3 regions of the Peribacillus sp. NPDC097225 genome follow, and region 2 is predicted to be linked to each of the others. Evidence: riboswitches for the same ligand, from Rfam matches in the RefSeq annotation. Region 2 holds a riboswitch; each other region holds the start of a gene.

Region 1 (4,290 bases), on a different contig from region 2:
AAAAGAGTTTTGGAGGGAACCAAGTCTATCGGCAAGGTCCGGGTCTTTTACGACGGCAAGGCCTGCTACGACATCACTATGTCCAGACAAAAATTTCGTTGCACTGTGCAGGACAATATCGGCCCCGAGGTTTAACGGCTTTTGGAGGGCAGGCGTCAGGAATGTATTGTCTACAAAGCTTAATGCGCCAATGCTTTTGGCGATATCACATACCGCTTTAATATCGGTTACTTTAAGCAAGGGATTGGAAGGCGTTTCAATATAGATTGCTCGCGTATTTGGCTGGATGGCCGCTTTTACACTCTCAAGATCCGTCATATCCACGAAGGTATGTTCGATGTTAAAACGGGTCAGCACGGTTGTTACCATTCGGAATGTGCCTCCGTATACATCTTCAGAGATGACGATATGGTCACCGGCAGAAAGCAGGAGGAAAGCCGTTGAAATGGCAGCCATCCCGGATGAAAAAGCGAATCCGCGCGTGCCTTCTTCCAGTTCCGCAATGATATCTTCCAGGGCTTCTCGCGTCGGATTCCCGCTCCGGCTGTAATCGTATTTGCCAAATTGATCAATGTCGGTTTGATGGAAGGTGGAAGCATGCTGGATCGGAACACTCACCCCACCTGTTGTTGGATCGAATTTATGTTGGTTGTGTAGTAATTTGGTTTCAAAACTGAATTCTTGGTTTGTCATCGTATTGCCTCCTTTTTTACTTGAGCAAATGCCTGCTGCAGGTCTTCGATTAAATCTCCGCTGTCCTCGATGCCGACAGAGAATCGAAGGAGTCGATTGCAAACTCCATTTGCCGTTCTAACTTCAAGAGGCATATCGGCATGTGTCTGTGTCGCCGGATACGTGATGAAGCTTTCGACGCCACCAAGGCTTTCGGCAAATGAAATCAATGAAAGGGACTGTAGAAATGGGTTGACCACCGCTTCATCATTGACCCGGAATGAAATCATGCCGCCACGACCTGGATAGAGAACATCCGTTACACTTTCATGTTCCGTCAAATAATCAACGATAACCTTGGCGTTCTTTTCATGACGTTCCATTCTCAGTGCCAAGGTTTTCATCCCGCGCATCAACAACCACGAATCAAATGGGCTCAAGACCGCTCCCATACCATTATGGTGGAAAGCAAGGGACTCACATAACTCGGCTCCTTTTGCCACAATCAAGCCGGCCAACACATCATTATGGCCACCAAGATATTTCGTTGCGCTGTGAATCACGATGTCAGCACCAAGTAAGAGGGGCTGTTGGATGATCGGCGTGTAAAAAGTATTGTCAACAATCAATAGTAAATTGTATTGTTTGGCAAGAGCGGCGACGGCTGGAATGTCCGTTTGCTGCATAAGAGGGTTTGTGGGAGTCTCAATAAAGATGGCCTTTGTTTGAGGGGTGATTGCTTTTTCAATATCCTCCAGGCAACATGTATTGACATATTCGCATTGTAGCCCCCATTTTTTAAAGCCATGCTCTAATAAACGATATGTACCGCCGTATAAATCTTCGCTACTGATCCATGCATCCCCTGATTTGAATAAGGAAAGGATGGTGGCAATGGCAGCCATTCCCGAACTGCATGCATATCCTTGATCGCCATGTTCTAGTTTGGCGATCGATTGCTCCAATAGCTGGCGTGTAGGGTTTCCTGTTCGTGTATAGTCGAATCCTGTTGATTGACCAATTCCTTCGTGACGGAAAGCCGTCGAGAAGTAAACGGGCGGATTGACCGTTCCTGTCGCCGTTTCACTGCGGTTTCCAAGCTGAGCAAGATAGGTTTCTGTTTTGTACATAATTTTTCACTGCTCCTTTTAGTTAAATAAAATAAAAAAAGTCTTCTTTAAGAAGAAGACTTGAATAAGTAGGATAGAGTCATTCTTCTTATCTTCCAAGTTACACAAACTTGTGGAATTAGCACCTTTTCATTGGTTTGAAACAAATGAAGGTTGCTGAGGTGTCATAGGGCCATTCCCTCTACCTCTCTCGATAAGAGTTTTGATTATTCAATTTCTTTTGAATTTACTATAAATATAGGATTCTGTCAAGGACATTCCTAATAGACGGTTATTTGGGACTAGCTATTATGGAACATGTATCATGTTTATCATTATAAAATTACGAATTCAACAGAGTAATAGAACCGGATTCAGATTAAACGGACTTTTCTGAAGGAAAAGGTCATTTGTGTTCCGTTTTTTTTGCTTTACAATAATAATGTTTGTACAATATATAGGGGATCATATAAAACGTCATTATTCATTACATATACATATTGTTTCTCAGTGGATAGTGCGAATATAGGAGGAGAACACATGGAATTTAGAATCGAACGAGATACAATGGGGGAAGTAAAAGTTCCTGCTGATAAGTACTGGGGTGCACAAACGGAAAGAAGCCGTAATAACTTCAAAATCGGTTATGAAAAAATGCCGATTGAATTAGTCCATGCATTTGCTTACGTAAAACAAGCGGCAGCAAAAGTGAACTTTGAACTTGGCGATCTTTCAGAAGTGAAGAAGGATGCCATCGTTAAAATTTGTGGTGAAATCCTTGAAGGTACGCTTGACGAACATTTCCCACTTGTCGTCTGGCAAACTGGTAGCGGCACACAAAGTAATATGAACGTGAATGAAGTGGTCGCAAACAAAGGGAATAAATGGTTAGAGGAAAAAGGCGAAACTGAGATGCTTCACCCGAATGATGATGTTAACAAAGCGCAAAGCTCTAACGATACATTCCCGACAGCCATGCATATCGCAGCTTATATGGAAGTTGCCGAAAAATTGGTACCGGCCATTAAAGTGCTTCGTGACACATTCGAAGCCAAAGAAAAAGAATTCTGGGATGTCGTGAAAATTGGACGGACCCATCTTCAAGATGCGACACCACTAACTCTTGGCCAAGAAATCTCCGGTTGGAAAGCAATGCTTGATAAAGATTTGGCGATGATCGAAGAAAGTAGCCAAAAATTATTGAACCTTGCATTGGGCGGTACGGCTGTAGGGACTGGAATCAATACGAAAAAAGAATTCCCGGCACTTTCTGCTAAACAAATCGCAGCGGATACAGGACATTCATTTGTCACATCGGATAATAAGTTCCATGCTTTAACAAGCCATAACGAAATTGTTTATGCACACGGTGCTCTTAAAGCGTTGGCTGCTGATTTAATGAAGATTGCCAATGATGTTAGATGGCTGGCAAGTGGCCCAAGAAGCGGAATCGGTGAAATCGCCATTCCTGAAAATGAGCCAGGCAGCTCCATCATGCCAGGTAAAGTGAATCCGACCCAATGTGAAGCAATGACAATGATTGCGACACAAGTTGTCGGAAATGATGCTACAATCGGTTTTGCAGCAAGCCAAGGGAACTTTGAATTGAACGTTTTCAAACCGGTCATCATTTACAACTTCCTGCAAACCGTTAAATTATTGACAGATGGCATTCATTCCTTCAATGATAACTGTGCGGTAGGAATTACAGCGAATGAAGATAAGATCAAAGAAAATGTTGATCGTTCTCTTATGCTCGTAACGGCATTGAACCCACATATCGGGTATGAAAAAGCGGCTAAAATTGCGAAAACTGCATTCAAAGACAACTCCACTTTGAAAGAAGCGGCGTTGAAACTTGAATTCCTAACGGAAGATGAATTCAAAGCATGGGTTGACCCTGCTAACATGGTCAATAAATAATCAACAGGTAAGCATCCTTCCTCGCATGTAGGGAGGATGTTTTAATGTGTTAAAATGATGGAATAAACGAATACTTAAACTAGATAAATCGAACAGGAGGAATGGTCATGTCTTTATGTCCACTATGCAATGGTCTTAGAAAAATGCATTTAGAATGCCCTAAATGCAGTAGTGACCTTGAAGATCAAGGGAAATTGATGGATTATGCCGATGATTACAGTGCTTATATGGATATTGATACATTGAAAAAAAATGACGGTTTTCCCGAATCCCTTCAAAAGGGACAATGCCCGCATATTATGAAGTGCCCCAACTGCGGACACGATGAAGTGATTTTGGTACAGGAATAGAGTTCTTGAATAATAGGGTGAGATCTAAGAATAATTAATGATCGAGACTTTTTCATGAAAATGAAGAAGTCTCTTTTTTGTGGATCGTTATTTCAAGAAGAGGAGGTTACCTAAACTCGGATTTGGAAATTCATAGTGGAAAAATAGAGGGATAGTGGGCTTGTCTCGCCGTATAATGTTATGGTAATGAGTTATTCGTCGAGAATGGAAAGTAGGGTGGTATCCTTTGGCAATGC
Region 2 (4,290 bases):
ATGTCTCCAAACGATGGCGGTACAAAAGCCTATTCTCTTTTGAGGGAAGCACTCTTGGAGTCAGGCAAGGTTGGTCTCGCTAAAATCATCATTCGTTCCAAAGAACAAATGGCTATCCTTCGGGTAGTGGATAACACATTGTTGATGGAAACCATTCATTACCCTGATGAGGTTCGTTCTGCAACCGACGTTCCTAATATTCCTGCTAATGATGCCATTGCAAAAAAAGAAATCGATACGGCCATATTATTAATTGATCAGTTGACATCGACGTTTGATCCGACTAAATACAAAGATGATTATCGAACAGCTTTGCTTGAATTGATTGAATCAAAGAAAACTGGCGAGAAAACCATTACAGCAAAATCTAAAGAACCCGTGGCCAATAATGTGACGGATTTAATGGCAGCTTTACAAGCGTCCATTGACAGGACGAAGCCGGAGAAAATGGTTGTAAAGAAAAAGACGACACGCAAAAGAGCGGAGCCTAAAAAGAAACAAGCGTAAAAAAAGCCTGAGCGAAATCTATCGCTTAGGCTTTTTTTGTTTTATCCTAGAGGTAGCGTGGTAAATGAGGGAAAAGGTGGTGTCCGAGAATGCATAACTTTTTTAGCATACATATTTCAAAAAAACTTCTTTATATTGCCATGATGGCTGGTTTAATCCTAGTTTATTTTTTCATTTTTATTGAAATTGTGGAAGAACTGAAGGAAGGGGAGTTAATCGAATTTGATAAAGTCCTTATCAATTTCATCCAAGTGCCCTTTAGTGAACAATTTATCAGCTTTGTGACTACGCTCACATTTTTTGGGTCGGTGACATGGATAGTCGTACTAATTGGTATATTTGCCTTGATTTTGGCCTTATACAGAAGAAAACAGCTTGCTTTATACTTAATAATCACTTCAGCAATGGGTGGGGTATTTAATTGGGGGCTAAAATATCTTTTTCAAAGGGAAAGACCCGATATCGCTCCATTATTATCCGTTTCAGGATATAGTTTTCCTAGTGGTCACTCTATGGCTTCGGTTATCGTTTACGGAAGCATTGCAGTTGTATGTTTACGAATCGTCAAAAGTAAATATATGAACGGCATTATATGGTTTTTGGCTTTTTTGGCTTCATTGGTCATTGGATGGAGCCGCATTTATCTAGGGGTGCATTACCCGAGCGATGTTGTGGCAGGTTTTGTTGCCGGAGCTGCTTGGCTAACGATATCGGCATGGCTGTTACGATACCTGGAATATAAGGGGCGAAAAAATAGAAGCTAAGGGGAAAATGAAGGCATAAGAAAATCACCAAAATTATCAAAAAAGTGGTGTACTGTGAGGAAAGTAATGATCGTACCTATAAATTTTCATTAAAAGAAGGTCTCTTGTTCAATTTGGTAGCTACCTGTTAGGTATAAATAATTAGTAAGGATCTACTGTTTTCCACCCTTTTTAAAAGGAGACAAAAAAATTCGCCCCCTAAAGAGCGACAATGAGGAAATTAATCGTGAATCAACATATAGGCGACGGATTGTCTTTTTCGACTATATATTGTGTTCATATTCTATCATAATTAATTTGGAAATAGCAACTAAATTACTAAAACAAAGGGATTATTTTTATATCATTCTCTTTTCACATCGAATTTTATACCTAGTAAAGAGGTTATTGCTTTTGTTTGGTATAATCAAATAATTGAATAGATTGAATATAAAGAATGTTTCTTTATTGCAATCTGGAAATTTAAAAGAAATGGAAGATGTCCAATGGAAAATCGTAAAATCATGTCTCTTCAAATTGGGATGCCAAAAGAGGAGGAGCTTTCGGGGGTAAAGATCAAAACGGCAATGGATAAGAAGGCCATCGACTATATCACCGTAACAAAATCAGGGATTGATAGGGATGGAGTGGGTAACAGAAAGTTCCATGGAGGGCCTGACCGTGCTCTATGTTTTTATCCCTTTGAGCATTATGATTTATGGAATCGAACATTCAATAAGCAGCTTTCCATCCCTGCATTTGGGGAGAATTTGACGATTGCTGGAATGACTGAACGTCAAACGTTTATAGGCGATATCTATCGCATTGGCGGGACCGTTATTCAGATTACACAGGGGCGTATTCCTTGCTCGACCATCTCCCACTTTAACAAAGAGCCAGAGTTTTTGAAATTGGTGATGGACACTAATCTAACTGGCTATTTTGCTAGGGTTATACAAGAAGGGGTAATTGGCCAACAAGATGATATCGTGTTATTGGATCGGCTTCAAGATAAGGTTACGGTACTTTATGCAACGGATGTCATCCTTCATAAGCGTGATGGGGAGGAGGGGGCAATGTCCTTGCTTTCCATTGAATCCTTGTCGGAAGAATGGGGAGCCTTGCTTTCTAAAAGGATGTATCGTTAAAAAGTCTGAAGAAAATGAAAAAATGATAAATATACTCTTGAAATTATCAGATGATTCATGTAAATTAAATATAAATAAATTTTGAAATGTTTAGAAAATTAAACTTAATAAATCTTATCGAGAGAGGTGAAGGGACTGGCCCGATGAAACCTCAGCAACCAGCCTAGGCAAAGGTGCTAAATCCAGCAAGCAGAGCTTGATAGATGAGGAGAATGTTTCGAAAAAAGCCTTCTTCTTTGAGAAGGTTTTTTTTCTTTACTCTCACACTCATAGAAACTGACAAAAACCATAGTGTTTTTAAGAGAGGGTGTACTAATTGGATTTTCGTAGTGAATTGAAGGAAAGAATGCTAGTTGGAGACGGCGCGATGGGTACGTTGTTGTACTCCTATGGAATCGATCAATGTTATGAGGAAATAAATTGCACCAATCCTGATAAAATTGAGACTATACATAGGGCCTATTTAGAAGCGGGTGCAGATATTCTGCAAACCAATACATATGGTGCCAATTTCAATAAATTGAAACGGTATGGGCTGGAGGAAGAAGTCAGTCGGATCAATCGCCAAGGAGTCAGCCTTGCTAAACAAGTAGCGAAAGGGAAGGCTTATGTTTTTGGTACAATTGGGGCCCAGCGTAGTATACGTAAATCGGATTTAAGTATAGAAGAAATAAAACGGGGTTTTCGAGAACAATTATACAGTTTGCTCCTGGAAGATCCCGATGGAATTCTTCTTGAAACATTCTATGATTATGAAGAGCTTGAAACGGTGCTTCAAATTGCTAAAAAGGAAACGGACCTGCCGATTATTGCAAATGTATCGATGCATGAACTTGGAAATCTTCAAAATGGATTTCATTTGAATGAAGCTTTTCAAAAGCTAGAGTACCTAGGTGCAGATGTGGTTGGGGTGAATTGCCGTCTGGGCCCCCATCATATGATAAGGGCACTGGAAGAAGTGAAATTGCCTATGCAGGCGTCGATTGCCATCTATCCTAATGCAAGTCTTCCAGATTATGTGGATGGGAGACTGGTCTATAAAGCGGAACCAGAATATTTCGGTTCAAGTGCACTCGAATTACGAAAACAAGGAGCAACCATTATAGGGGGTTGCTGTGGTACGACACCACTACATATACAAGCTGTGAACGAAATGATTGGCACTTTAGCGCCAGTCAAGGAAAAAATTACGAAAGCTCGACATATAGAAATTATTGAAGTGAATAACCAAAAACAAGAATTAGCTCTTCATGAAAAGGCAAAAACGGATAGAACGATCCTAGTTGAGCTTGATCCACCGAAAAAGTTAGGAATCGAAACGTTTATGGCAGGAGCTGAAGCCTTGAAAAAAGCTGGGGTGGATTCCATTACTTTAGCTGATAATTCACTTGCTTCACCAAGGATATCGAATTCGACCTTAGCCAATTTATTAAAGGCTGAATTAGGGGTGAATCCGATGGTCCATATTACGTGCAGGGACCGAAATCTTATTGGGTTACAATCCCATTTAATGGGATTGCATACGGTCGGGCTGGATGAAGTTTTAGTTATCACTGGGGATCCTTCTAAGATTGGTGATTTCCCGGGGGCAACGTCTGTCTATGATTTATCTTCATTCGATTTGATAAGTCTGGTTAAGCAATTCAATGAGGGCTACTCCTATTCCGGACAAAGTCTAGGGAAACGGGCTAATTTCAAGATTTCCGCAGCTTTTAATCCAAATGTGAAATATCTCGATAAGGCTGTTCAGAGAATGGAAAAGAAAATCGCTTGCGGTGCTCATTCGTTTTTAACACAGCCAGTTTATTCAGTAGAACAAATAGAAGAAGTCTATCAGGCGACAAAACATTTGGAAACACCGATTTTCATGGGGATAATGCCCCTTACCAGTA
Region 3 (4,290 bases), on a different contig from region 2:
CGACTATCTCACCGGCCCTCACATGAAGACTGACATCTTTGACTTTATCGGCATCCGACAGTCGGTTCACTTCAAACATCACCGCACCTATCTCGGCATTCACGACGGGAAACTGTTCTTCCATTGACTTTCCAAGCATCTGCTCAATCACTTCGTTTTGTGTGATATCACTGATTCTACTGCGCCTCACACTCTTCCCATTTCTCATGATTGTAATGTCCTCACACACTTCAAATATCTCGGGTAGACGATGAGAAATGAAAATAATGCCTACACCACGTTGCTTCAGCTCATTCACAATCCGGAATAGTTCCGTTGTTTCCGTATGGCTTAACGGAGCAGTCGGCTCATCAAGAATCAAGAATTTACATGCGGTTGAAACGGCCCTAGCTATCAAGACCATCTGCTTTTCGGCCAACGTAAGGTCCCTTACCAGTTTTTTCGAAGACACATGGATGTTCATTTCTTCCAAGATTTCCGTCGCTTTTCTATGTAATTCCTTCCACTTGATGATTTGTTTTCTCCCCATGTTCTGTACGGATTCATTCAGCATCACGTTCTCCGCAACCGTTAAATAAGGAATGAGGGCCGTATCCACTTCCTGATACACAATTTGAATGCCAGCTTCCTGTGCCGACTTTGGCGAACGGATATCCTGTACCTGGCCATTTAGAAAAATGTCGCCGGTATAATGGACATGAGCTCCTGATAAGACTTTCATTAGCGTCGATTTCCCTGCTCCATTTGCGCCGACCAATGCATGTGCTGTTCCCGACTGTACTGAAAAATCAACTTCACTAAGCGCTTTTACACCTGGAAACTCAATCGATATTTGTTTCATTTCTAGTTGAATGCCCATGTCCAATCCCTCCCATTAAACAGACACTCTCTTCAACTTGAAAGAGAGTGTCTACTGATTCTGATCGTTACTTCTTATAATGTTCTTTCAATACTTTCATCCAGTCTTCTTCAAATTCCGTTGATACTCCCCAGCCTTGAACAATGCCGGATAGATTGGTCATGTTGACAGCGTCCTTCGATGATTGAAGCTGTTTTTGAGATATCAATGATGCTTCTAAATCATAGGTTTGCGGCGTTTCTTCCCCCGCTAGTTTTTTCGCTAGCAGTCTCATATTCACTGCACCAATCAACTTCGGATCAACCGCTGCGGTATACGACCATGAGCTTCCTTTTGTTTGAATCTCCTGAAGGTCAGCATTGGACACGTCAATACCATAGATTTTCACTTCATCGCGCCCCGCTTCTTTTATCGCACGAGCTGCTCCGATAGCGAATGCATCCCAGGTTGCGAAAATTGCGTCTATTTTACCTTTTGGATACTTGTTCAACATCGCCGAGACGGCATTTTGCGTCTGGACCGAAGTATCTGAAGATGCCACTCCGAATCTTTCAATTTCATGAATGCCAGGATTTTCTTTCAGCTTTTCTTGATACACGGCATTTCTTCTCACCATAGGAGGGAAACCATCTACCCAAAGGTATGCAATGTTCGCTTCGCCTTTTTGCTCTTCAATCAATTTGTCAAAAGCAAGAGTTGCCAATGCTTCGTCATCTTGTGAGGTTACTGTTACCCCATCAATTTTCGTTAAATCGCCGATGGAATCGAATGTGACTACGCTTTTCCCTGCATCAACCAACTTTTGTACGTCATTCACTGTCGCTGCATCATCACCATGGGAAATGATATAGCCATCATAGTCTTCCTCCAGAGCCTGAGCGATGGCGTCATGGAATTTAGCCGTATCGCCATTGGCCGTAAAAGTATCTACTTGGAAGCCAAGTGCTTCTCCTTCTTCTTGCGCCCCTGCTAAGTATTGGGCAGTGTGATCATCGCCGCCAATTTTACGAATGACTTTAATTTTAGCTCCCTCGCCTTTCGCAAATCGCTCTGGAACATTTTCAAAAGATACCTTTTCCTCTTTTTTCGCTTCCCCTGTACTTTGTCCCGAAGAACACCCCGTCAAAAGCAACGCCGAAGCGATGACTGAAACGAAAGCTCCTTTTAAAATTGATCTTCCCATTTTAATTCCCCCTATTTTTTACATTATTCTTATCTGTTAGCTCGGCATAAACACAAAATAAAAACCTCTCTAAAATAGAGAGGTTTAATCAGCTGGTTTGCAGACTTATCCCTCTCTTATCTGTCAAAACATTTCTGTTTTGCAGGATTTAGCACCAATTCCTAATTGGAACGGTTGCTGGGCATCGTAGGGCCAGTCCCTCCGCCACTCTTGATAAGAGAATATAATGTGTTACGTTTCGTTATGGTAAGTACCACTTTATAGGGATATAGTCATTAAGTCAATAGTTTTTAGAATATTTTAAATGTTTTATTTTCCTTGCAGTTTCGCCAGGCGTCTTTTCTCGATTTTTTCAAGGCGTTCGAATTGGCGCAGTTTCACTTCGAACAGGGTAATCGGATCACGGTAGACTTCAGGATTTTGTCTCATATGTTCCAATGTAGCCTGCTGTTCTTTGATTTCGGCTTTCGTCTGTTCGATATTTTTTTCAAGGATGGAAAATGGACTGCGGTAGAACAGGGATATGTCACGTTCCAAGGATTTTTCGAACAATCCAAACTGAGTAAGGAATCTGTCACTGATCATATCGGCAACATCCTGGAAGTCTTCATTTTCCAAGAACTTCTTATATCGATTGTACATATTCGCTTTATTTTGCGGAATGGCACCAAATAGCTTCCCGGCTCCCTTAAGAATCAACTGAGATGGGGTCCTTCTTAGTAATATATTTACATTTTCTATCCGGATGCTGCTTGTCATCCGGTCCGCATCACGGCGCCAGTCATCCAAGACCCGGAAGTCCCCGGCCAGTACAATACGTTCTTCTTTGTATAGCTCATTGAAGCCTGCGCTCATCTCATCCATGAACTGTTGGCTTTGCGTGAATTCTAACTCAGATGTAGCAATCCAGTCTTGAAGCGAGCGGAAATACTGCGGCATGATTTTATCGGATATAAATGCCTGGATCCGATCGTTCATTTCCTGATTCAACTGTATATGCACTTGGCTAAAGTCACTATTCTCAGATAATGTTTTAGAGCAATCACGCAGTAATTCAGGAATTCGTGTGGAAAGCTGTTTTTTCACTTCTTCTTTTAATAAGCGATAAGATCTTGTAATGTTTTCGGTTTTTTCTTTTTCCAAATCAGTCAACTGATTCGTAGCGCCATTCAACTTCACTTCCATCTGTTCATTCCAAGAAATCGAATGCTCGCATTTCCGTTCATTCGCTGCCCGTTTTTCTAATAGATAGGATAAAGTTTTACGCGTGAAGGCAAGGAGCTTCTCCGCCCTCATTTCCTTCCAATTGCTATCTTGATAGTTTGCGTGAAGGAAGACGGCTAGATCCTGCAGTTGCTGTTTGCTGTCATAAAGCTTGGAGAAAGCAAATACCTTCGCGTTCGGGAAATAAGCATTCACCTTATCCCATGTTTCATCTTCCATCCTGACTGCCACTTGATCACTATAGATGGTATCCATTTTATTCAGCAAGAAATGAATAGGAAGTTTAGGGGCCATTTGTTGCATTTCCAATAGCAAATCACGTTCACTGCCCGTGAAAGGTGCCCGTGCATCCAGAACGAACATCACTCCATCGCTCTCCAGTAAGTAATTTTGGAAGTCAGGGTCTACGCTTTTCTCTCCATTAAATCCTGGAGTATCCAGTAGACGCAGGCGATTATTTCTCAAATAATCACTGATGAGTGTCACATCGACAATCGTTCCGCGTTGACGACGCGTTTCATCCAACTCCGTTAACTCTTCGACCATTTTACGATCTGTATCGGTAATTTCATAGATTTCCAGGTCATCGCCATCTTTAACGCTCACAAGAGATGAATGGTCTTCCGCTGCAATGCTTTCACCCGCTATCGATTGAATGAAGGATGTCTTGCCATTTCCTGCACTTCCAACAAGAAGCAGATTGAAATTGCTCATATCCTTAATTCCCTCAACCATCCATTTCAGCTTATTGCCGACTAATAGATCATTGCTCTCTGCCCATTGAATGATGGAGTGAATCAGTTTTTCGCCTGCTTCGAGACCGCCTCCCAATCTAGGGGATTTCGCTAACAGACTTTCTGCATCTTGAACAACAAGTGCGCTCACTGTATCTGGGAAAATCTCATTCCAGGAAAGGACAGATGCCGCTGCAAATAACGAAATCTCCCCTTCAGCGATTTTTAACCAATTTTCCAACAGTCTTGGTACGACAGGACTTAACTCTTTGACTAAATGCGTACCTTCT

Evidence for each region. Region 2 has a riboswitch for S-adenosylmethionine ahead of ACIQXH_RS00195 (bifunctional homocysteine S-methyltransferase/methylenetetrahydrofolate reductase). Riboswitches for the same ligand answer to the same signal wherever they lie in the genome.
Region 1: another riboswitch for S-adenosylmethionine. It lies ahead of ACIQXH_RS11145 (methionine biosynthesis PLP-dependent protein); the one in region 2 lies ahead of ACIQXH_RS00195 (bifunctional homocysteine S-methyltransferase/methylenetetrahydrofolate reductase).
Region 3: another riboswitch for S-adenosylmethionine. It lies ahead of ACIQXH_RS15465 (sugar ABC transporter substrate-binding protein); the one in region 2 lies ahead of ACIQXH_RS00195 (bifunctional homocysteine S-methyltransferase/methylenetetrahydrofolate reductase).

The regions. Positions count from the first base shown of each region.
Region 1 is NZ_JBIWDJ010000003.1:213,483-217,772, forward strand. It holds gene metC (cystathionine beta-lyase) at 1-693, opposite strand, end outside; gene ACIQXH_RS11145 (methionine biosynthesis PLP-dependent protein) at 690-1,802, opposite strand; SAM riboswitch class I at 1,888-2,002, opposite strand; gene fumC (class II fumarate hydratase) at 2,322-3,704, shown strand; gene ACIQXH_RS11155 (hypothetical protein) at 3,812-4,054, shown strand; gene ACIQXH_RS11160 (MFS transporter) at 4,281-4,290, shown strand, end outside.
Region 2 is NZ_JBIWDJ010000001.1:47,228-51,517, reverse strand. It holds gene ku (non-homologous end joining protein Ku) at 1-507, shown strand, start outside; gene ACIQXH_RS00205 (phosphatase PAP2 family protein) at 597-1,271, shown strand; gene ACIQXH_RS00200 (MOSC domain-containing protein) at 1,757-2,398, shown strand; SAM riboswitch class I at 2,510-2,608, shown strand; gene ACIQXH_RS00195 (bifunctional homocysteine S-methyltransferase/methylenetetrahydrofolate reductase) at 2,715-4,290, shown strand, end outside.
Region 3 is NZ_JBIWDJ010000005.1:90,261-94,550, reverse strand. It holds gene ACIQXH_RS15470 (sugar ABC transporter ATP-binding protein) at 1-859, opposite strand, end outside; gene ACIQXH_RS15465 (sugar ABC transporter substrate-binding protein) at 927-2,042, opposite strand; SAM riboswitch class I at 2,156-2,262, opposite strand; gene ACIQXH_RS15460 (GTP-binding protein) at 2,352-4,290, opposite strand, start outside.